DNA from 2 places in the Bradyrhizobium ferriligni genome. Region 2 is predicted to be linked to the other one. Evidence: predicted binding sites of a transcription regulator. Region 2 holds the regulator's gene; the other holds the start of a gene.
What was found. The regulator LexA, encoded in region 2, represses DNA repair genes until DNA is damaged. The targets are predictions, from matches to a motif close to TGTTCNNNNTGTGTTCNG.
Positions count from the first base shown of each region.

Region 1: the regulator LexA is predicted to act here: its motif matches at 7,646-7,663, upstream of AC1VNY_RS29275 (PA0069 family radical SAM protein).

Region 1 covers NZ_JBXEJO010000056.1:47,706-57,967, reverse strand. The annotation lists gene AC1VNY_RS29305 (electron transfer flavoprotein-ubiquinone oxidoreductase) at 1-1,410, opposite strand, end outside; gene AC1VNY_RS29300 (uracil-DNA glycosylase) at 1,605-2,426, shown strand; gene AC1VNY_RS29295 (hypothetical protein) at 2,545-3,126, opposite strand; gene AC1VNY_RS29290 (glycosyltransferase family 39 protein) at 3,228-4,736, opposite strand; gene AC1VNY_RS29285 (ribonuclease HII) at 5,013-5,780, opposite strand; gene AC1VNY_RS29280 (VOC family protein) at 5,875-6,321, opposite strand; gene AC1VNY_RS29275 (PA0069 family radical SAM protein) at 6,446-7,624, opposite strand; gene AC1VNY_RS29270 (glycosyltransferase family protein) at 7,790-8,359, shown strand; gene AC1VNY_RS29265 (bifunctional helix-turn-helix transcriptional regulator/GNAT family N-acetyltransferase) at 8,499-9,440, shown strand; gene moaB (molybdenum cofactor biosynthesis protein B) at 9,638-10,201, opposite strand.
Region 2 covers NZ_JBXEJO010000048.1:36,460-46,721, forward strand. The annotation lists gene AC1VNY_RS26585 (HAD family hydrolase) at 1-302, shown strand, start outside; gene AC1VNY_RS26590 (molybdopterin molybdotransferase MoeA) at 329-1,540, shown strand; gene lexA (transcriptional repressor LexA) at 1,783-2,487, shown strand; gene AC1VNY_RS26600 (hypothetical protein) at 2,745-3,173, shown strand; gene AC1VNY_RS26605 (hypothetical protein) at 3,319-3,546, shown strand; gene AC1VNY_RS26610 (ComEC/Rec2 family competence protein) at 3,543-5,828, opposite strand; gene AC1VNY_RS26615 (MFS transporter) at 6,263-7,591, shown strand; gene AC1VNY_RS26620 (SPW repeat protein) at 7,931-8,293, opposite strand; gene AC1VNY_RS26625 (hypothetical protein) at 8,543-8,725, shown strand; gene glnA (type I glutamate--ammonia ligase) at 8,840-10,262, shown strand, end outside.

The DNA of each region.
Region 1 (10,262 bases), on a different contig from region 2:
CTGGTCCTCCTCATGGTTGGTGTTGGACAGGAACACCGACGACAGCTTGTCGAACGAGATCTTGCCGTCCGGCTTCGGATAGGCAATCGGCTGGTGCTGCTTGGACGGATCGAGCGTCTTGCGGTCCGGCTTGGCGTGCGACTGGGTGCCGAACAGCGAGAAGCCGAGCGTGTTGCACCACATGTCGAAGCCGGAGAGCGCCATTCCGAGCAGGTTGCCGAACTTCGACAGCAACGGCTTGGCATTGCGGACCTTGAACAGGTCCTTGCCGATCGCCGACGAACGCCAGGCGTTCTCGTATTCGACCAACTCGTCATTGGCGCGGCCGGCGCCGAGCGCGGCCGCGACATGCTCGGCGGCGAGCATGCCGGAGCCCATCGCATTGTGGACGCCCTTGATGCGCGGCACGTTGACGAAGCCCGCCGCGCAACCGATCAGCGCGCCGCCCGGGAACGAGAGCCGCGGCACCGACTGGTAGCCGCCCTCGGTGATGGCGCGCGCGCCATAGGCGAGCCGCTTGCCGCCCTCGAACAGCTCGCGGACGTCGGGATGGGTCTTGAAGCGCTGGAATTCGTCGAACGGCGACAGATACGGATCGTTGTAGTTCAGATGCACTACGAAGCCGACCGCGACGCGGTTGTCGTCGTAGTGATAGAGGAACGAGCCGCCGCCGGTCTTGTCGTTCAGCGGCCATCCGAGTGTGTGCTGAACCCGACCCTTCTTGTGCTTCGCCGGGTCGATCTGCCAGACCTCCTTGAGGCCGATGCCGAACTTCGGCGGCTCGGAGTTGGCATCGAGATTGAACTTCGCGATCAGCTGCTTGGACAGCGAGCCGCGTGCGCCTTCGGCGAACAGCGTGTACTTGCCGAGCAGCTCCATACCGCGGGTGTAGGAATCCTTGTGGCTGCCGTCCCTGGCGATGCCCATGTCGCCGGTGGCGATGCCGCGCACCGCGCCCTTGTCGTCATAGAGCACCTCAGTGGCGGCGAAGCCCGGATAGATCTCGACGCCGAGCGCTTCCGCCTTCGGTGCCAGCCAGCGGCAGACATTGCCGAGCGAGCCGATGTAGCAGTGATGATTGTTCATCAGCGGCGGCATGATGAAGTTCGGCAGGCGGAACCAGCCTTGCGACGTCGTCCAGTAGAAGCGATCGTCCTTGACCTGTGTCTTCAGCGGACAATCGGCGTCCTCGCGCCAATCGGGCACGAGCTTGTCGAGGCCGGCCGGATCGATCACCGCACCCGACAGGATGTGCGCGCCGACCTCGGAGCCCTTCTCCACCACGACGATCGAGAGCTCCGGATTGAGCTGCTTCAGCCGGATCGCGGCCGACAGGCCCGACGGGCCGGCGCCGATGACGACGACGTCAAATTCCATAGACTCGCGCGGAGGAAGGTCTTCAGCACTCATGATCTTTGATCTCAGCCCATTGAGAACGCTTCTAAGCTTTTCAGAGGTCGTTGTTTCCGATTTTTAGCGGAAGGACAACCATGGAATTGCGCTTGGCGAGGTTTCGCGCGGCCGCGACGCCACAGGAGCATAATCTTTTCCAAAAACCAGCCTCCACTTTTCCCGTTCATGCTAAAATTACACCCATGATGGCCCTGCCGCCCGAGCCCACCCCTACACTGCAGCAATTGCTTGCCTTTTACCTCGAGGCCGGGGTCGATTGCGCGCTTGGCGATGCGCCGATCAACCGGCTCGAGGAGCCCGAGCCAGTTCCCGCCCCTGCCGCGCCGCGTCCATCAGTTGCGCTCAATCCGCTGCGGCCGACGCCGATGCCGTCAGTTCCGCGCAGCGAAATCACCGTGGCGCCGGATGCCGCGATCGCCTCCGCGCGCGAGGCTGCGCGGACCGCGCCGACGCTTGAAGCCCTGCGCACGCTGATGGAGAATTTCGACGGCTGCGCGCTGAAGCACACCGCGACCAAGCTGGTGTTCGCCGACGGCAACCCGCAGGCGCGCGTGATGTTCGTCGGCGAGGCGCCCGGCCGCGACGAGGACATCGAGGGCCTGCCGTTCGTCGGCCGCTCCGGCAAGCTGCTCGACCGCATGATCGCCGCGATCGGGCTCGACCGCAGCAAGGCCTATATCGCCAACGTGATCCCGTGGCGGCCGCCCGGCAACCGCACGCCGACGCCGCAGGAGACGCAGGTGTGCCTGCCCTTCATTCAGCGCCATATCGAACTCGTAAATCCCGACGTGCTGGTGACGCTCGGCAATCCCTCGACGCAGGCGCTGCTCGGCACGCGCGAGGGCATCATGCGCACGCGCGGCAAATGGATCGACTACGACACCGGCACCCGCACGATCCGCGCCGTCGCCACCTTCCATCCGGCCTATCTGCTGCGCTCGCCGTCGTACAAGCGGCTGTCGTGGCAGGATCTCCGCGCGATCGCAAAGGTGCTGCAAGCGGGGACGGCGTAGCTTCGTAGGATGGGTAGAGCGCAGCGAAACCCATCATTGCGCGCCGCGGATACGAGTTGGGTTCCGCGAAGTTTATTATCGGGCCGCGCTTTGCGCGGACCCGCTGGCTCTACCCATCCTACGCAGCCGCTTCCGATCGGACTTGCGTCAACCCGTAATGCTTCGCCAGGAGACAGGCGATCCATTCGCGCTCAACCCCGCTTGCATTCGGTGCGATGTCTATCCGATCGGCACCGACGTCAATTGTCAAACGCCATTGGCCAACGACGTTCCCACGCAAGCGAAGGGACTGAAGTTGCTGGCGGTCAAGATCGACATGTACCTGCTTGGGGAAGCTGATAGCCCTGCCTTTCAGCAGCAGCGGAACCAGGCCGGAGTCATAGCCAACGCTATCACGGTCCAGCGTAAGCGTTTCCGGTACCGCGCCGCGGCGGCGGAGCAGGCGATAAACTACGCAAGCAGTGAGTGCCAGGCCGGGCGTCCATAGTCCCATCCAAATCACGAGGGACACGTTTCCCTGTCCGGATAGAACCATTGAAGCTGTATGGATCAAGGCGATCGCCCCGAAGAAGAGAAGGAATACCATGAGAAGCCCCACCAAGAGGGCCATCGGATTGTCCGGCTGGGGGATGACAATTACTGGGGCGGAGCCTTCCGTGACGACGGAAATTTTTGAGCCTGCAGGCGGATTGAAGTCCATTTTGTGCCTCGCCCAGTCGCAGGACGGGTAGTCGATCGTAGGGTGGCTAGAGCGGCCCCAGATTTCGCTGCGCTTCATCCGGGCTACGGCTCCACGTCAAATCACGTCCCCTTCGGCCGCACGATCGCCCAGCCGATCCGCAGCACCGGCTGCCGTCCGTTGACCAGCCGGTCGAACGAACGCGGCACTTCCGGCACGAGGCCGGGGAAGCGCTGCGCGATGTCGGGCGGCGGCGTGCCGGCGGTGTCCTGTGCGCGCCACACCACGACGCCGCCGGTCTCGTTGAATTTTGCGACCGACAGCCACGGCGTCCGCTGCGGCGTGGCGTCGAGCAAGAGATGGGGGCGGCGGCGGTTCATCGCAATCAGGCTGGCAAGTTCGGGATCGCCCGCCACCGCGCGCAGGCGCTGGTTGGTGCGGCGCTCATAGCTGTCATCGAAGAAGCGGCCCAACGCGGCTGCCGGCAGCGAGGTGGACGCTTCCGTGGTGCTGGTCCAGGGCAGGAACAGCGTCGCCGCCAGCGCCAGCGCGGCGGGCGCCGCGACCGCCAGGGCCCAGACCGAACGCAGCAGCCGCTGCCGCCTGAGCGGAATCATATCGCCGGTCGCGACGACGACGGCGAGCCCGGACATCAACAGCGCCACGCCGGCGCCGCCGAACGCGCGATCGAGATTGAACAGCCCGGAGACGAAGCTGCTCGCGATCGCCGGCGCGAACGCGAAGAAATACACGAATTGCCGCGCCAGCGGACTGACCGGCGGACGGTAGATGATCGGGGCATCCTCAGTCTTGCCGGCGAACCAGCGCGAATTGAAGATCGCCAGCAGCGCGATCGCGGCGGTCGCCACGACCAGCCCGCCGAGCACCACGCCCCAGCGCAGCGCGCGCGCCTTGAGATCGGCGAGTGCAGGCAAGGCCGGCAGCGCCAGCACGTCGGCGCGGAGCAGCCAGATCAGGTAGGGCAGCGCCAGCACGATGATGACCAGCAGCGCGTAGATCGGATCGACCGATTTGAGCATGCGCCGCCCGCGCTCGGTTGCGAGCGCAAAGCCCGTCACGAGCAGGATCATGCCGATCGCCGCCGGCGTCGTCAGCAGCAGCAGGCCGCAATCGATCGACCAGGCGAACCAGGCGCTGCGCCGGTTCTGCCCGATCAATTGCCAGGAATGCAGCAGCAGCAGCGCCCAGAGCGGGCGCGCCAGGATCAGCGGGCCGAACTCGACGCTTGGCGAGGAGAACACCACCACCGTCATCGACAGCAGCACCGCCAGCACGCCCTGCGGGCCGCCGACGATGGCGCGCGCCAGGGCGTAGAAGGCGATGAAGGTGACGATTTCGCAGACCTGCGCCAGGAGATAGACGCCGAACACGTGATTGCCGACGGCGCGGAAGGCGATGTCGGCGAGCCAGAACGCGAGCGGCGGCCCCATGTCGGTGCCGACCTGATATTCGCGGCCGAAGGCGAGGATGGCGGCGAGGTTGCCGGGCGGGCTGCCGTAGAAGATGGCCGGCAGGAACAGCCAGATCGCGGCCTGCGCCAGCACCACGATCCAGACCACGAGGCGCGGCCGGGCGCGGATCAGTTCGACAACCAGGGAGGTAAACCGCATGAAACGCCTGAAATGCCCCAGCCACCCCTATCAAGCGGCGCCATCTGATCCCGAGGGTTTTTGATAAACGGCGGCGGCGGTGGAGGCAACGGTGTCGCGCCAGACTGCACTGTAAAGTCAGTCTCCGCTGTCATCCCCCCGCTTCCGCTGTCATCACCCGCGAAAGCGGGTGATCCAGTACGCCGCGGCCTCTCGATCAAAAACGACTGCCTCTGGAATACTGGATCGCCCGCTTTCGCGGGCGATGACGGCGTTGCGTGGTTGGAGACGGTGCGCTTACGCCGCTTCGGATGCCGCGGCTTCGCTTTCCGCGTCGATCGTGAACAGATCCGGCTCCGCCGGGACGGGGAAATGCTTCAGCCGTGCGGCGACGACGGGCGCGAAGAAGGTGCGGTGATGGCTGCTGGGGCCGAGCCGGTCGAGCGCCTCGAGGTGCTCGGGGACCGCATAGCCCTTGTGCTGCTCGAAGCCGTAGCCGGGACAATCCAGCGCCAGCGCGCACATCAGGCGATCGCGCGTCACCTTGGCGATGATCGAGGCCGCCGCGATCGAGGCCACGATGCCGTCGCCGCCGATCACGGCGTCGCAGTCGCAGGGCGTGGCGAGCTTGTCGCGGCCGTCGACGAAGACGTGCTTCGGCATTTCCGGCAGCGCGTGCACGGCGCGCGCGAGCGCCCACAGCGAGGCGCGCAGGATGTTGTCGCGATCGATCCGCGCCCGCGACGCCACCGCGACCGAGAACGCCGATGTGGCGCAGATCTCCTCGAACAGTTCCTCGCGGCGCTCGACGGTCAGCCGCTTCGAATCATCGAGGCCCTTGGGAATCCGATTTGGGTCCAGCACCACGGCGGCGGCGACCACGGGACCCGCCAGCGGCCCGCGCCCGGCCTCGTCGCAGCCGGCGACCGGCCAGACGCCGCGCTTGATCAGCGCGCGCTCGCGCCGAAAGCTCGGCCGCGTCACCACGATGACGCGCTTGTCCGGCCCGGCCGGTTTCTTCTTCGACGCGATCTTAGACGTGCTGTTGGACTTGTCCCGAATCATGCGGGGATCGTGATCAAGCCCGGCCCGCGGCGCAACCTGGAACCTGGCGCCCTTCCCCGTTATTCAATTCGCCGCTTTAATCGGGATCGGCGCTCTAATCGGGAATTGACACCCGGCGGTCGTCGCGAACCTCAAAGCCCGGCGCGCGTACCACTTCCCAGGCGTGGCCGTCGGGATCGCCGAAATAACCGCAATAGCCGCCATAGCTGGTGGGCTGCGCGGGCTTCAGCAGCCTGGCGCCCTTCGACAGCGCGAACGCCATCACACGATCGACCTCGGCGTCGTCGTTGCAGTTCCAGGCGATCGCGACGCCGCGGAACGCCGACGGCCGCGGCTGATCCGGCAGCCCGGCATCGGCGGCGAGCAGATGCCACGGGAACAGGCCGAGCACGGTGCCGCCGGTCTCGAAGAAGGCAACCTCCTCGCCGGTCGCGCGCATCTTCCTGGTGAAGCCCAGCGATTCATAAAAGTCGATGCTGGCGCGCATGTCGCTGACGCCGAGCGTGAGGACGGTGAAGCGTGCGGTCGGGGTGTTACTCATTGTTGCACTCACTGTTTGACGTCTTCGTAGCCCGGATGGAGCGAAGCGCAATCCGGGAAGTCTTTGGCCAGGGGTCGACGAGCCCCGGATTTCGCTGCGCTGCATCCGGGCTACGCGCCCTCACCTAGAATAGACTGAGTTGCTGTCCGTTGCGCTTCGGCTTGGCGAAGTGATCGGTAGTCAGCTTGGTCCGCCGCTTGTTGAGGCCGAGCTTCTCGCAGGCGATCTCGAAGCGGCGGCCGATCATCCAGGCCATCGGGCCGGTGCCCTTCATCCTGGTGCCCCATTGCGAGTCGTAGTCGCGGCCGCCGCGCATGTCGCGGATCAGCGTGAAGACGTGACGGTAGCGGTCGGGATGGTTCGCCATCAGCCATTCGCGGAACAGATCGCGGACCTCGAGCGGCAGGCGCAGCAGCACGTAGCTCGCCTCCCTGGCGCCGGCATGCGCGGCGGCATCGAGGATACGCTCGATCTCGGAGTCGTTCAGCGCCGGGATCACGGGCGCGACCATCACCGTGGTCGGGATGCCGGCGTCGGCGAGCCGCTTGATCGCCTCGAGCCGCTTCGGCGGGGTCGAGGCCCGCGGCTCCATGGTGCGGGCGAGCTTCGGGTCGAGCGTCGTCACCGAGAGCGCGACCTTGGCGAGATTGCGCTTGGCCATCCGCGCCAGGATGTCGATGTCGCGCACGACCAGCGCCGACTTGGTGACGATGCCGACCGGATGGCCGGCGCGCTCGAGCACCTCGAGAATGCCGCGCATGATCTTCCGGTCGCGTTCGATCGGCTGATAGGGATCGGTGTTGGTGCCGATCGCGATCATCCGCGCCTCGTAGTCCGGCGCCGCCAGTTCCTTCTCGAGCAGCGCGGGTGCGTCCGGCTTGGCGAACAGCTTCGATTCGAAGTCCAGCCCCGGCGACAGGCCGAGATAGGCGTGGGTCGGCCGCGCGAAGCAATAGACGCAGCCGTGCTCACAGCCACGATAGGGATTGATCGAACGGTCGAAGCCGATGTCGGGCGAGTCGTTGCGGGTGATCACCTTGCGTGAGGTGTCGAACGCCACGCTGGTCGTGAACGGCGGCAAATCTTCGAGGCTCTGCCAGCCGTCGTCGAAGGCAACGCGCGCCTCGGCCTCGTAGCGGCCGCTGGCGTTGGACTGCGCGCCGCGGCCGCGCCGCCGCTCGCGCTCGATCGCGACCGCAAGCTCGGGAAAAGGAGCAGGAACAGGTGAAGGTGCACCCGCCGGGTTATCGGAGGGCGCCGTTACCGGCGGGTGCTTGAGGGCATGAGAGGATGCTCGGCTCATGTTCTGAAGCTAACACAGCACGAGAACAAATCAAGAACGTGAACGGAGAAATTCCACAGAACCTTGCTACAAAAATTCTGCAGGCGAACAGGCTGCTTTGAATATGACAAGGTGATAACACGGCCGGAGTTTCTCCATCGTTTGAGCCATCGAAGCCTCAAAATCATGCTGAGCGTGATCATTCCAACCGACGGCGTCGAGCGCACCGCGGTCGCAACCCTGGCGGCGCTGGTGCCGGGCGCGGCCGCGGGCGTCATCCGCGAAGTGCTGCTGGTCGACCGCAGCAACAGCGATGTGATGGAGCGCGTCGCCGACGTCGCCGGTTGCCGCTTCCTGCGCTTCGAGGGCACGCGCGCCGCGGCGCTTGCGGCAGGCGCGCGGCAGGCGCGGTCGCCCTGGCTGATGTTCCTGCATCCGGGAGCGGTGCTCGATGCCGGCTGGATCGAGGAAACCACCCAGTTCATCCAGATGGTGGCGGCCAGCGGCAAGGACCGCGCCGGCATCTTCCGCTACGCCCGCGCGCCCTACACCGACCCCGGCCTGCGCGACGGCCTCAAATTCGTCGCCCGGATGATCACGGGTCCCTCGGCCGAACAAGGCCTTTTGATCGCGCGCGAACATTACGAGCGGATCGGCGGCTACCGGCCCGATGCCCGCCGCTCCGAGGCGCGCCTGCTGCGCCGGCTCGGCCGCTCCTCCCGCACCATGCTGCGCAGCAGGATCATGGTGGCCTGAAGCGTTTTCAAGCGAAGTGGGCACCGGTTCGCGTAAAGAAAACGCGTCAAAACAAGCCTGAAGCTTAAGTTCTATCTTCAGAACCTAAGCTTGAACAAACCGCTTGCGGATTATTTGATTCCGTCAAATAATATATTTGATGAAATCAAATTCCCATGACACTGCCCTCGAGAGCCAGGTTGCCGCGGTTCGCGGCTTCAGCCGGTTCTATACCCGCAAGCTCGGCATCATCGAGCCGAAGCTGCTGCACTCCACATTCACGCTGCAGGAAGCGCGGATCATCTACGAGCTCGCGCATCGCGAAAATTGCACCGCCACCGACCTGGTGCGCGACCTCGACCTCGATGCCGGCTTCGTCAGCCGCACGCTGGCGGCGCTGCAAAAGCGCCAGATCGTGACCCGCAAGCCGTCGAAGGCCGACAAGCGCGTCAACGAGGTGGCCCTCACCGCCAAGGGCCGCACTGCTGCCGCCGATCTCGACCGCCGCTCGCGCAGCGAGGTCGGCGCGCTGTTGCGGCAGATGGACAGCGACCGTCGCGCCGCGGTGGTGCGCGCCATGAGCACGATCGAGCTATCGCTGGAGCCGCCCGCCGGGAAACCGGTCGGCTTCCTGCTGCGCAGCCATCGCGTCGGCGACATGGGCTGGGTCGTCTCGCGGCAGGGACAAGCCTACGCGGAGGAATATGGCTGGGACATCAGCTACGAGGCGTTGGTGGCCGAGATCTGCGCGCAGTTTCTGCGATCGTTCGATCCCGCCCGCGAGCATTGCTGGATCGCGGAGGTCGACGGCGAGCCGGTCGGCTCGATCTTCCTGGTCGACGGCGGCGACGGGGTCGCCAAGCTGCGCCTTTTGCTGGTGGAGGAGAAGGCACGCGGGCTCGGCGTCGGCCGCGCCCTGGTCGAGCAATGCATCCGCGCCGCGCGCGAGAAGGGCTACAAAAAGATGACGCTGTGGACCCAGAGCATCCTGGTCGCCGCGCGCGGCATCTACGCCCGCGCCGGTTTTCAGCGCGTCAAGGAAGAGAAGCATCACAGCTTTGGGGTCGATCTGGTCGGCGAGACCTGGGAGCTGGAGTTGTGAAGCCGCAGCGCCGAGAAGTCTGGACTGCGTAGCCCGGATGGAGCGCAGCGCAATCCGGGAACGATGCGGCCGCGGAAGAGACTGCCCCGGATTTCGCTCCGCTCCATCCGGGCTACGGCAGCTCACCCTTGAGATTCCGGGCTCATCACTGCGCGATGCCCTCAGATGCGCAATTGCGCATCGGGGAATGACGGCTGCTACGCGCTCGCGCCCTTCGCCTTCGGGCGGCGCAGATGTTCATCCAGCCGCGGCATGATCTCGACGAAATTGCAGGGGCGCGTGCGGTAGTCGAGCTGTGCGGCCAAAATGCCGTCCCAGCCGTCGCGGCAGGCGCCGGGCGAACCGGGCAGGCAGAAGATGAAGGTCGCGCCCGCAACGCCGGCGGTGGCGCGGCTCTGGATCGTCGACGCCCCGATCTTTGCGTGGCTCAGCATGTGGAAGGCGATCGAAAAGCCGTCCATCCGCTTCTCGAACAACGGCTCGACCGCCTCCGGCGTCACGTCGCGGCCGGTAAAGCCGGTGCCGCCGGTGGTGATGACGGCGTCGACGGCGGGATCGGCGATCCAGCGCCGGATCACGGCTCTGATCGCCTCGACATCGTCGGTGACGATCTCGCGCGCCGCGAGCTTGTGGCCGGCCGCGGTGAGACGGTCGGCGAGCGTGGTGCCCGACTTGTCATCCGCCAGCGAGCGGGTGTCGGAAATCGCAAGTACCGCGATGTTGAGCGGGATGAATGATTTGGATTCGTCGATCGAAGGCATCGTGTACCTCACACACTGACGTCATCCTGAGGTGCTCGCGAAGCGAGCCTCGAAGGATGGG
Region 2 (10,262 bases):
GGATGCCGCTCTACGCCTTCTCCAACACCAATCCGGCCCATGTCGCGCATTTCTCGGTCACCCATGCCGAGCTGCTCAGCCATTTCCGCAACGTCTTCCTGTCCTCTAGCATCGGCTTCCGCAAACCCGACGCCGAGGCCTACGATCATGTGGTAAAAGCCATCGGCGTGCCGGCGTCGCGGATCCTGTTTTTCGACGACCTGGCCGCCAATATCGAAGGTGCGCGGGCGCGCGGCCTTCATGCTATCCACGTGACATCGACGGATGACGTGGCAAGGGCTTTGACCGCACTTGGTATTTGAACATTGGGAATTGAGGAGCTCTGAGCGTGGCCCTGATGCCGGTTGCCGATGCCCTGTCCGCCGTCCTCGCCGGCGCCGAACCGCTGCCGGAGGAGATGGTCGCGCTCGATGCCGCCTACCACCGCACCCTTGCGCACGACCTCGCGGCGCTGCGCACCCAGCCGCCGCAGCCGATGTCGGCGATGGACGGCTATGCGGTGCGCGCCGCCGATGCGGCTGATCTAAAGGCCCGGCTCAAGGTGATCGGCGAAGTCGCCGCCGGCCGGCCGTTCGAGCGGACGGTCGGCGCCGGCGAGGCGGTGCGGATCTTCACCGGCGGCGTGATCCCCAATGGCGCCGACGCGGTGATCATCCAGGAAGACACCGCGGTCGACGGCGACCACATCACGATCACGGAGGCCGCCAGCGTCGGGCGGCACATCCGCCCGGCCGGGGTCGACTTCCGTGCGGGCGAGGTGCTGCTCAGCGGCGGCAGCCGCCTGTCCGACCGCGCGCTGTCGCTGGCGGCCGCCATGAACTATCCGGAACTTGCGGTGCGCCGCCGCCCGAAGGTCGCGGTGCTCGCGACCGGCGACGAGCTGGTGATGCCGGGCTCGCAGCCCGGCCCCGGCCAGATCGTCTATTCCAACGGCTACGCGCTGCGGGCGCTGGCGCGCGCCGAGGGCGCCGAGACCGTCGACCTCGGCGTTGCCGCCGACACGGTGGAGGCGACCACGGCCGGCATCCGCCGGGCGCGCGAGGCCGGCGCCGATGTCCTGATCACGACAGGCGGCGCCTCGGTCGGCGACCACGATCTCGTCAAGCGGTCGCTGGAAGCCGAGGGCGTCGACATGACGTTCTGGCGGATTGCGATGCGGCCCGGCAAGCCGATGATGCATGGCCGGTTAGGGGCGATGCGGGTGATCGGCCTGCCCGGCAATCCGGTGTCGTCCTACGTCTGCGCCTTCCTGTTCCTGGTGCCGTTGATTCGGGCGCTGAGCGGCCGGAAAGTGATTCATCATCGCCGCACGAGCGCCCTGCTCGGCCGCGACCTCGCCGCCAACGACCAGCGCGAGGACTATCTGCGTGCACGGCTCGAAGCGCGCGAGGACGGCACGTTGGTCGCAACGCCAGTGACGCAGCAGGACTCGTCGCTGCTCGGGAATCTTGCTGCGGCACGGGCACTTCTCGTGCGTCCGCCGTTCGCGGCTGCGGCCGTCAAAGGCAGCGAATGCGAGATCCTGACACTGCCCGAATAAGGTTTTCGCGCCCCGCCGATTGTGCGTTGCCTGATCCGTTCACCGGAAATTAAGTGGTTGCGGAACACATATCGAACATATAGTGTCCGTTCATGATTTGTTTCGAGTACTGGTGTCTACAATCGGGAAGCCGCGTGGAAGCAGGTGCAACGAGCACATGCTCCTGAGGTCAGGCCCGCATGCAGGCCCCACCAGAAGAGTCTCGGAATCGAACGACGCTACCAACCGGGGGAATACTCGAGATGCTCACGCGCAAACAGTACGAACTTCTGCGTTTCATCAATGAACGTCTGAAAGAGGCCGGCGTACCGCCCTCCTTCGACGAGATGAAGGATGCGCTCGACCTGCGCTCGAAGTCCGGTATCCACCGCCTGATCACTGCGCTGGAGGAGCGCGGCTTCATCCGCCGCCTGCCGAACCGCGCCCGCGCCATCGAGGTCATCAAGCTGCCCGAACTCTCGGCCGGCGGCGGCAACGGCCGCCGCGGCTTCACGCCCAGCGTCATCGAAGGCACCCTCGGCCGGCGCGCCAGCACGCCGCCGATCGCCGAGGACGACGGCAACCGTCCGGTCGCGGTCCCCGTGATGGGCCGGATCGCCGCCGGTACGCCGATCGAGGCGCTGCAGACCCGCAGCCACACCATCAGCGTGCCGCCCGACATGCTCGGCGCCGGCGAGCACTATGCGCTCGAGGTGCGCGGCGACTCGATGGTCGATGCCGGCATCCTCGACGGCGACATGGCGCTGATCCAGCGCAACGACGTCGCCAACACCGGCGACATCGTGGTGGCGCTGATCGACGAGGAGGAAGCCACCCTGAAGCGCTTCCGCCGCCGCGGCGCATCGATCGCGCTCGAGCCGGCCAACACCGCCTATGAAGTGCGCATCCTGCCGCCGAACCGGGTCCGCATCCAGGGCAAGCTGATCGGCCTTTATCGCAAATACTGAATTGCAAATACTTGCGGCGGCCGGGAACGAGCAACACGTCGGATCGTTCCTTGCATGATAGTGTAGCGTACGGCCTGCCCGATGCGCTCCGATACCTCTCGCGCAGCGTCGCGTGTTTGTGATCGGAGGCGGTCTCGGACCAGTCGTACAATCGCCCAGAAACGAGCAGAAGCTCGTTCGCTATCGTCCACTCTGGTAGAGGCCCTAATGCCTCAAGGAGAGGCACGGGTCGCTACCTCGAAATGAGGAGCCATCCGATGTGTGACTATAGTCTGCACGCCGTGGCATCGCGCCCCGCCATTGTCGGAGAGACGCTGATCACGACGACGTTCCGCGGCACGTCGACCCGCGGCTTTGCTTCGGAGAACGATCCCACTGTCGCGGTCTGCATGCTGCCGGGCACCGAGCTCGCTTTCGCCGAGAACGTTCGCTACGACAGCCGCTGGATCTGGACCAAGACGCTGAACTATCGCGTCGGCGTGTTCAACGAAGTCGAGCCCGACGTGCCTGATCGGCATCATGACGCGGTCGAATTCCCCGACGGCAGCCATGTCCTGGTGACCCAGCTGGTCGAGGGACAGCGCGTCAGCGTGCTGCAATTGCCGGCGCTGCATCCGCCGGTCGAGCAGAAGCCAAAGGTTGTGGAGCGTCGGCCCTCCGCATTCGCAACGCTGTTTTTGGGTTGAGCGCATCGTCGCCGCGGAATGAGCTGTTCGGCGGCGGATGACCTAAGCAATTTCGGGCGACCCCGGACTCCCGCTTCCGGGGCGCAGGAGGAGGTTTGCGTCGGCCGGCGCCTTGGCGCATCATCGGGCACGGAGGACGTGCGCGGTGGTCGATAAGGTCACATGGCAAAAGGCTGGACGCGTCACGGAACCGGGCCGCTACATGTTCCGGTTCGGTTGGCTGACGGTGACGGCCGACGACCTGAAAGTCTGGGAGCAATTTCCCGAGGCTTCCTTCACCCTCGTCAAGAAGCCCGACGCCGGCCCCGATTCCGACGAATACCATCTCGGCCTGTTCGAGCTGCCGAGCGGCCCCTCACCGGACCACCGCTAATCATCGCCCTGCAGATCGGTCTCGGCCGGCGTCGCGTCCACGGCGGGCCGCGGCGCGGCGGCCGGCGCACGCAGCGTCGTCTCGCTCTCGCCGTCGCCCGGAACCGCGGGCGACCACGGCCGGTCGATCCCGCCAGGCTTCACCGCATCGACGGCGTAGCCGTCCCTGATCCGTCGCAGCACCAGCGCGCCGTGACGGCGCAGCCGCTCGGCATCGATCACCGAGGCCGCGCAGCCCTGCGGCGCCGGCCGCGCCGTGACGATCAGGCCTGCGCGCTCGCAGTCGTCCGCCAGCGCCTCCGGCCGGGTTGCGAGCGTGACGAAGGCGCCGCTAGGTCCCTGGGTCACGCAGCCGCCGGCATCACAGGACACGCCCTCGCCGAGCGACGCATCGGTGGCGGTCCGCGCGTCGGCGTCCGCCGCCAACCACTCCCTGACCAGGAACGCATCCTTGGCGCTGTGCATCAAATGCAGCCGCCCATCACCGCCACGCACCGCGACGTTGCGGCCGTCGCCGGAGATCAACACGTCCGGCTGCGGCACCCTGAGCGCCCAGACCGACGCCATCACGAGCAGCACGGCGCCAGACCAGCGTAGCGGCGTGCGCAGCAGCCCGAGCAGGATGATGCCGGCACTCGCTGCGACCAGCGGCCCGATGCCGAACGCGGCCATGCGGCCGACCGCGCCCGGGAGTGCGGCGACCCATTGCGTCACCAAAATCATCCAGTCGATGCCAAGACCCATGATCGCCCAGAACACGCCGTCGAAGCCGAACGGCATGGCGAGGAGCCCCAGCAGGCCGGCCGGCATCACGACCGCCGACACGACAGGCATCGCCGCGAGGTTGGCGAGCAGCCCGTAGGGCGTCACGCGGTGGAAATGGAACGCGGCGTAGGGCGTCGTCGCAAGCCCTGCCACCAGCGAGGCCAGCATCAGCATCGTGAGCTCACGCCCGCCCCACAGTGCAACCCGAGCGGTCGCCGAATGGTCGGGCGACGCGAATAGGTTCGGCAGCCCGATCTGCACCAGCGCCACCAGCCCGAGCGTCGCGGCAAACGACATCTGGAAGCTGGGATGCACCAGCGCCTCCGGCGCGATCGCGAGCACGATCAGCGCTGCCACCGCCAGCGTACGGAAGGTGATCGCGCGGCGGTCGACGATCACGGCGAGCAGCACCACGGCGGTCATGAAGAACGACCGTTGCGTCGCGACCTCCGCGCCCGACAGCAACAGATAGAACGCCGCGGCGAGCAGCGCGGCCACCGCGGCCCATTTCTTGATCGGATGCCCTGCCGTCAGCGCCGGAAACAGCGCGAGCAGCGCGCGCACCGCGAAGAACACGACGCCGGCGACCACGGCCATGTGGTAGCCGGAGATCGACAGCACATGGCCGAGCCCCGAGATGAACATCGCATCGTTGACCGGCGTCGAGATCGCGTCGCGCCGGCCGGTGAGCAGCGCGGTTGCGATCGCGCGCTGGTCGCCGTCGAGCGTGGTGCGAATACGCGCGTCGATGGCGTCGCGCAGGCCTTGCATGAAGGCGGCGTAGCGCAGCGCAAAGCCGCCGGTCGCAGGCGGCTCCCTGGTCCTGACCGCGCCCATCACGAAGCCGGAGGCGCCGATGCCCTGGAAATACAGGTCTCGTCCGAAATCGTAGGAGCCCGGGCGCTGCGGCCCGAGCGGCGGCAACAGCCGCGCCTTCAACTCGACGAAGCTGCCGACATCGGGCGCGGTGCCCTTCTTGACCGAGAGCCGGACCCGATCGAGCTTCGTCATGTCGCGCGGGCTCTCCATCGAAACCACGCGCAGCACGAAACGATCGGTCTTCTCGCGGATGTCGCGCGTCTCGACGAAGCCGGTCAGCGCCACCGAGAACATCGGCCGCGCCAGCACCGTGTGAGCAACGCGCGCCGTCTTCCAGGTCGCCGTCGCAAAGCCCGCGGCCACCGCGGCCAGCATCGCGATGACGGGAAACACGCTGCGCCGCCGCAGCAGCAGCGCCAGCAGGCAGAGCAGGATTGCGACGGTGGCCGCGACCGACAGCACCGGCTCGTGCTCGGCCGCGAAATAGAAGGCGATGCCGGTGCCGAACGCCACCGGCACCCACGGCAACAACCGGCCCGCCCCCGCTTCCGCGCGCGCCCATTGCCGCAATGTCTCGACGAAAGGCTTCCAGATGCCGACGCGCGCCGGGAGAAAGCCGCCGACCGGCGCAGCCGCGCGCGGCGGCCATGTCCCCGCGTAGCCGCGTTTGCCGCCCGGCGTCGTGCCCTGCTCCGCCATTCCGCTTGCGATCCCTGCCGGGCGGCAGGCTAGCGGATGGCCCCGTCACCCGACTAGCGGAACGGATGCAGAATACGGACCGGCAGCGCCCCGGGTAGCTGGATCGTCCAGCGCCTTGCCGACCTCGCGCCTGACCACAGCTGCCGCCTGCGTCAAATCGATCGAGCCGAAAGTCTCATAAGATACCGATCCCGTTGGGATTAGACTGTCCTGATGCCTCCACTCCCAAAGAGACAGGGATGAGGCAGTGACGGCTCGCGGCACTTGAAGGCCGCTGGAGCTCCTCTCAGGTGGCCACAACTCCCCTGAGATCAGGCGTTGCGGACGAACTCGCAAAATCTCGCCTGTAACGCCGTGCACCATGCGCACTCCGCGAGCGGACAGATCGCTGAAAAAACGCGAGGCGTAGCGTTTGCATTTGAGAGGAGCAGCACATGGCAATTCAAGTACCGAGTGATTTTCGTCGCGTGATTGTTGCTGCATCAGTGGGAAACATCATTGAATGGTACGACTTTTATATTTTTGGCAGCCTGGCCGCGGTTCTGTCGGTCAAGTTCTTTGAGCAATCCCACCCCGTCGCAGCCCTGCTGAGCACGATCGCGCTGTTCACTGCGGGATTCCTGATCCGCCCGCTGGGGGCCTTCCTGTTCGGATGGATGGGCGATCGGGTCGGCCGCAAATATACATTCCTTGTTACCTTGAGCGGAATGGGCCTGGGAACGGGCGCGATCGGACTCATCCCAACCTATGAATCGATCGGCCTGACGGCCGCATTCGTTCTGTTCGGCTTGCGGATGATCCAGGGTCTCTGCCTGGGCGGCGAATATGGCGGCGCCATCACCTATGTCGCCGAGCATGTTCCGGATGACCACCGCGGCTACTACACAGGCTGGCTACAAACCTCGCCGACGCTCGGGATCGTGGTGTCGCTGGCCGTAATCGTTCTGACCCGAACCTGGGCCGGCAATCAGGCCTTTGACGCATGGGCGTGGCGCGTACCGTTCCTGGTCTCGTTCCTGCTGGTGGCCATCGCCATCTACATCCGCCTCCAGCTCCAGGAGACGCCGATTTTCCAGGAGATCAAGGCACGCGGACAGATGACCAGGAATCCCTGGCGGGAAGCATTCCTCAGCTCCAACATCAAGTACATCATGATCGCGATCGTCGTCCTGATTGGACAGGGCGTGGTCTGGTACAGTGGTCAATTCTGGGCACTGTACTTCCTGCAGCAGGTCTCCAAGGTCGATGCGGTGACCTCGGCCTACATCGTGGGAACCGCACTGTTGATCGCAACGCCGAGCCTGATCTTCTTTGGTTGGCTGTCGGATCAGATCGGCCGCAAATCCGTGATCCTCGGAGGCATGCTGCTTGCGGCGATCACCTACTATCCGCTGTATCTGTGGCTCGGCATGGTCACGCAGCCGGGACACATCAACTATCCGGTCGCCGTCTTCATCATCTTCATCCTCGTCTGCTACGTCGGGATGGTGTACGGGCCGGTCGGCGCGTTTCTGGCGGAGTTTTTCCCGGCCAGGATCAGGTACACATCGGTCTCGGTGCCGTATCATATCGGCAATGGTTGGGGCGGCGGATTGGTACCCTTCATCACATCAGCCGCCTTCGCAGCGACCGGCAGCATCGGCTACGCGCTGATCTACCCGATCGTCGTTCCCGCGGTGTGCTTCGTGATCGCGGTTTTCATCATGCCCGAGACACGCAAGACCAGAATCTGGGAGCAGATCGAGGCGAAAGCCGCATCGTGACGGAGTCACCTTGCTGACGGGCGACTAGACTAGAGCCCCGTCCGATGGGATCGGAACGGGGCTCCAGAATCTTGCTTTGACGCGCTTTCTTTACGCGAACCGGCATCCACTCCGCTCGAAAACGCTCTACCGCTGCAGCAGGAGCCGTGGCCGCCGTCCAGCGCGTGCGGGACGATGCTTCTGGATCGTCCGGTATTCGCCGTCTCTGGCGTGATGTCTCTGTAGAACCTGCATCCGCGTTACGCCGAAGCGACACGGAGGGGATCCGGCACTACGCAGTTCCAACCTCCCCGGCCGCCTTGGGTTGGCGGTCAGGCCAACGTCTCAATCAGCCGCCTCTCAGCCAGCTCGGTGATGCCAGCGATCGTGCCACCAGGTGGCGAAATCACGATCCATCGTCAGCTCCCAGCAAGCGAGTACGATCACCACGATGCCCGCGAGCACGCTGCTCGTCGTGACCGATCCCGGCTGGTAGCTGAACGTCCAGGGTGCCACCACCAGAGCCAACCCCATCAGCATCTCGCCCCATTCCTCCAGATAGGACGGAATGATGAATGCCTCGAGGGCGAACAGCACGACGCCCAATCCGAGCGCGATGGAGATCCAGAGAGCTGCCCCGGAGAAGCCCAGTGCAAACGGCGATGCAACCAGCCAGACGCCAACCAACAGGCTGGCAGCATCCTGCCAGTGTTGAATGCGCATGATCCTCACCTCCTTCTTCCGAAGACATGGTGCGGCGCGGTCAAAAAAGCATCAGTCCGACCTGCGATGTGTTGCCGCTGCCGATCCGCGAGCCGACGACCATGCTGCCGTCCGGCCGCCCGGAAAGCGCTCTTGCAATCGCGCCGCAGCAAGATGCACACTGCGGGCGCTTGACCAGGTGTCAACGTCTGCGGTTCGCGGCCCGACCGGTATTTGCGGTTGCGCTGAGGACGAGAGGAGTATGACGCCATGCGAGAAATCGAAATCCACAACTATGCGCGGCAGTTGCTCGAGGCACATGGCGCCAAGGCCATTGCGGAAGCTGCCCAAAACGCCATCGAGCTTGAAGCAAAAGGCGAAGCCGAGCTGGCCAGAACCTGGCGGCATATCGAAGACGCCATGAAGCTGATGCGCGGTCCGCACCAAAGCTGAGGCTGCCAGCTCGCAGCGCAGAACGTGGAGCAGGATCTGCCTCAAGCCGCCTCGCAGCGGCTGAACGGCAGCACAATCTCAACGACGCGGCTCTCCAATAACAGGAGTGAAGCCATGTTACCGACATGCGCAACAGCCGAAGATCTCGTGAGGGCAATCAAGGACGAGAAAGTGCAGATGATCGATCTGCGCTTCACCGACCTGCCGGGGGTATGGCAACATTTTTCCGTCCCGCCGAGCGCGGCGAGCGCAGACGCCCTCAGCGAAGGGATTGGATTCGACGGCTCATCGATCCGCGGCTTTCAGGAAATCCAGGAAAGCGACATGCTGGTCGTCCCGGACCCGACCACGGCTTTCCTCGACCCATATTCCCCTTCATCCACCCTGGTATTGATCTGCAACATCCGCGACCCCGTGACCGGTCAATCCTATAGCCGCGATGCCCGCTACATCGCCCAAAAAGCTGAAACCCACCTGAAGGCCACGGGCCACGCCGATACCAGCTACTTCGGTCCAGAGGCCGAGTTCTTCGTGTTCGACAGCGTGCGCTACGGACAGGGCATCAACTACGCTTTCCACGACATCGATTCCGGTGAAGGCAGCTGGAACACGGGCACAAACGAAGCGCCCAACCTGGGACACAAGCCACGCCCGAAAGAGGGATACTTTCCAGTGCCCCCGACGGACAGCATGCAGGCGCTCCGTACCGAAATGGTGTTGACCATGGAACAGCTGGGCATCCAGATCGAAGCCCATCACCATGAAGTCGCGACCGGTGGGCAGAACGAAATCGACATGCGCTTCACCACGCTCACGCGCATGGCGGACAATCTGATGATCTACAAATACGTGGTGAAGAACACCGCCCGCCAGAACGGCATGACCGCAACGTTCATGCCGAAACCGCTGTTCGAGGACAACGCTTCCGGAATGCACGTTCATCAGTCGTTGTGGAAGGGCGAGACCAATCTGTTCTACGACAGGGGCGACTATGCCGAACTGAGCCAGCTCGCCCGCCACTATATCGGCGGCCTGTTGACCCATGCTTGGGCATTGTGCGGGCTTTGCGCCCCGACCACGAACTCCTATCGGCGTCTGGTGCCGGGCTATGAGGCTCCGATCAACCTGGTCTATTCCCAGCGCAACCGTTCAGCCTGCTGCCGCATTCCGATGTATTCGCCGAACCCGAAGGCCAAGCGTGTCGAATTTCGTTCGCCGGATCCCTCCTGCAATCCCTATCTGGCTTTCGCCGCGATGCTGATGGCCGGCCTCGACGGAATTCGCAACAAGATCGACCCGGGCAGCCCGATCGACAAGAACCTCTACGACCTGCCGCCCGCCGAGGCGAAGGAGGTGAAGTCGACGCCGGGGTCGCTGGATCAGGCGCTGGACGCGCTCGAACGCGATCACGCATTCCTGCTGCGCAACGATGTCTTCACCGCCGACGTGATCGAAACATGGCTCGACTACAAGCGGAAGAAGGAGGTCGATCCCATCAGATTGCGACCTCATCCCTACGAGTTCCATTTGTACTACG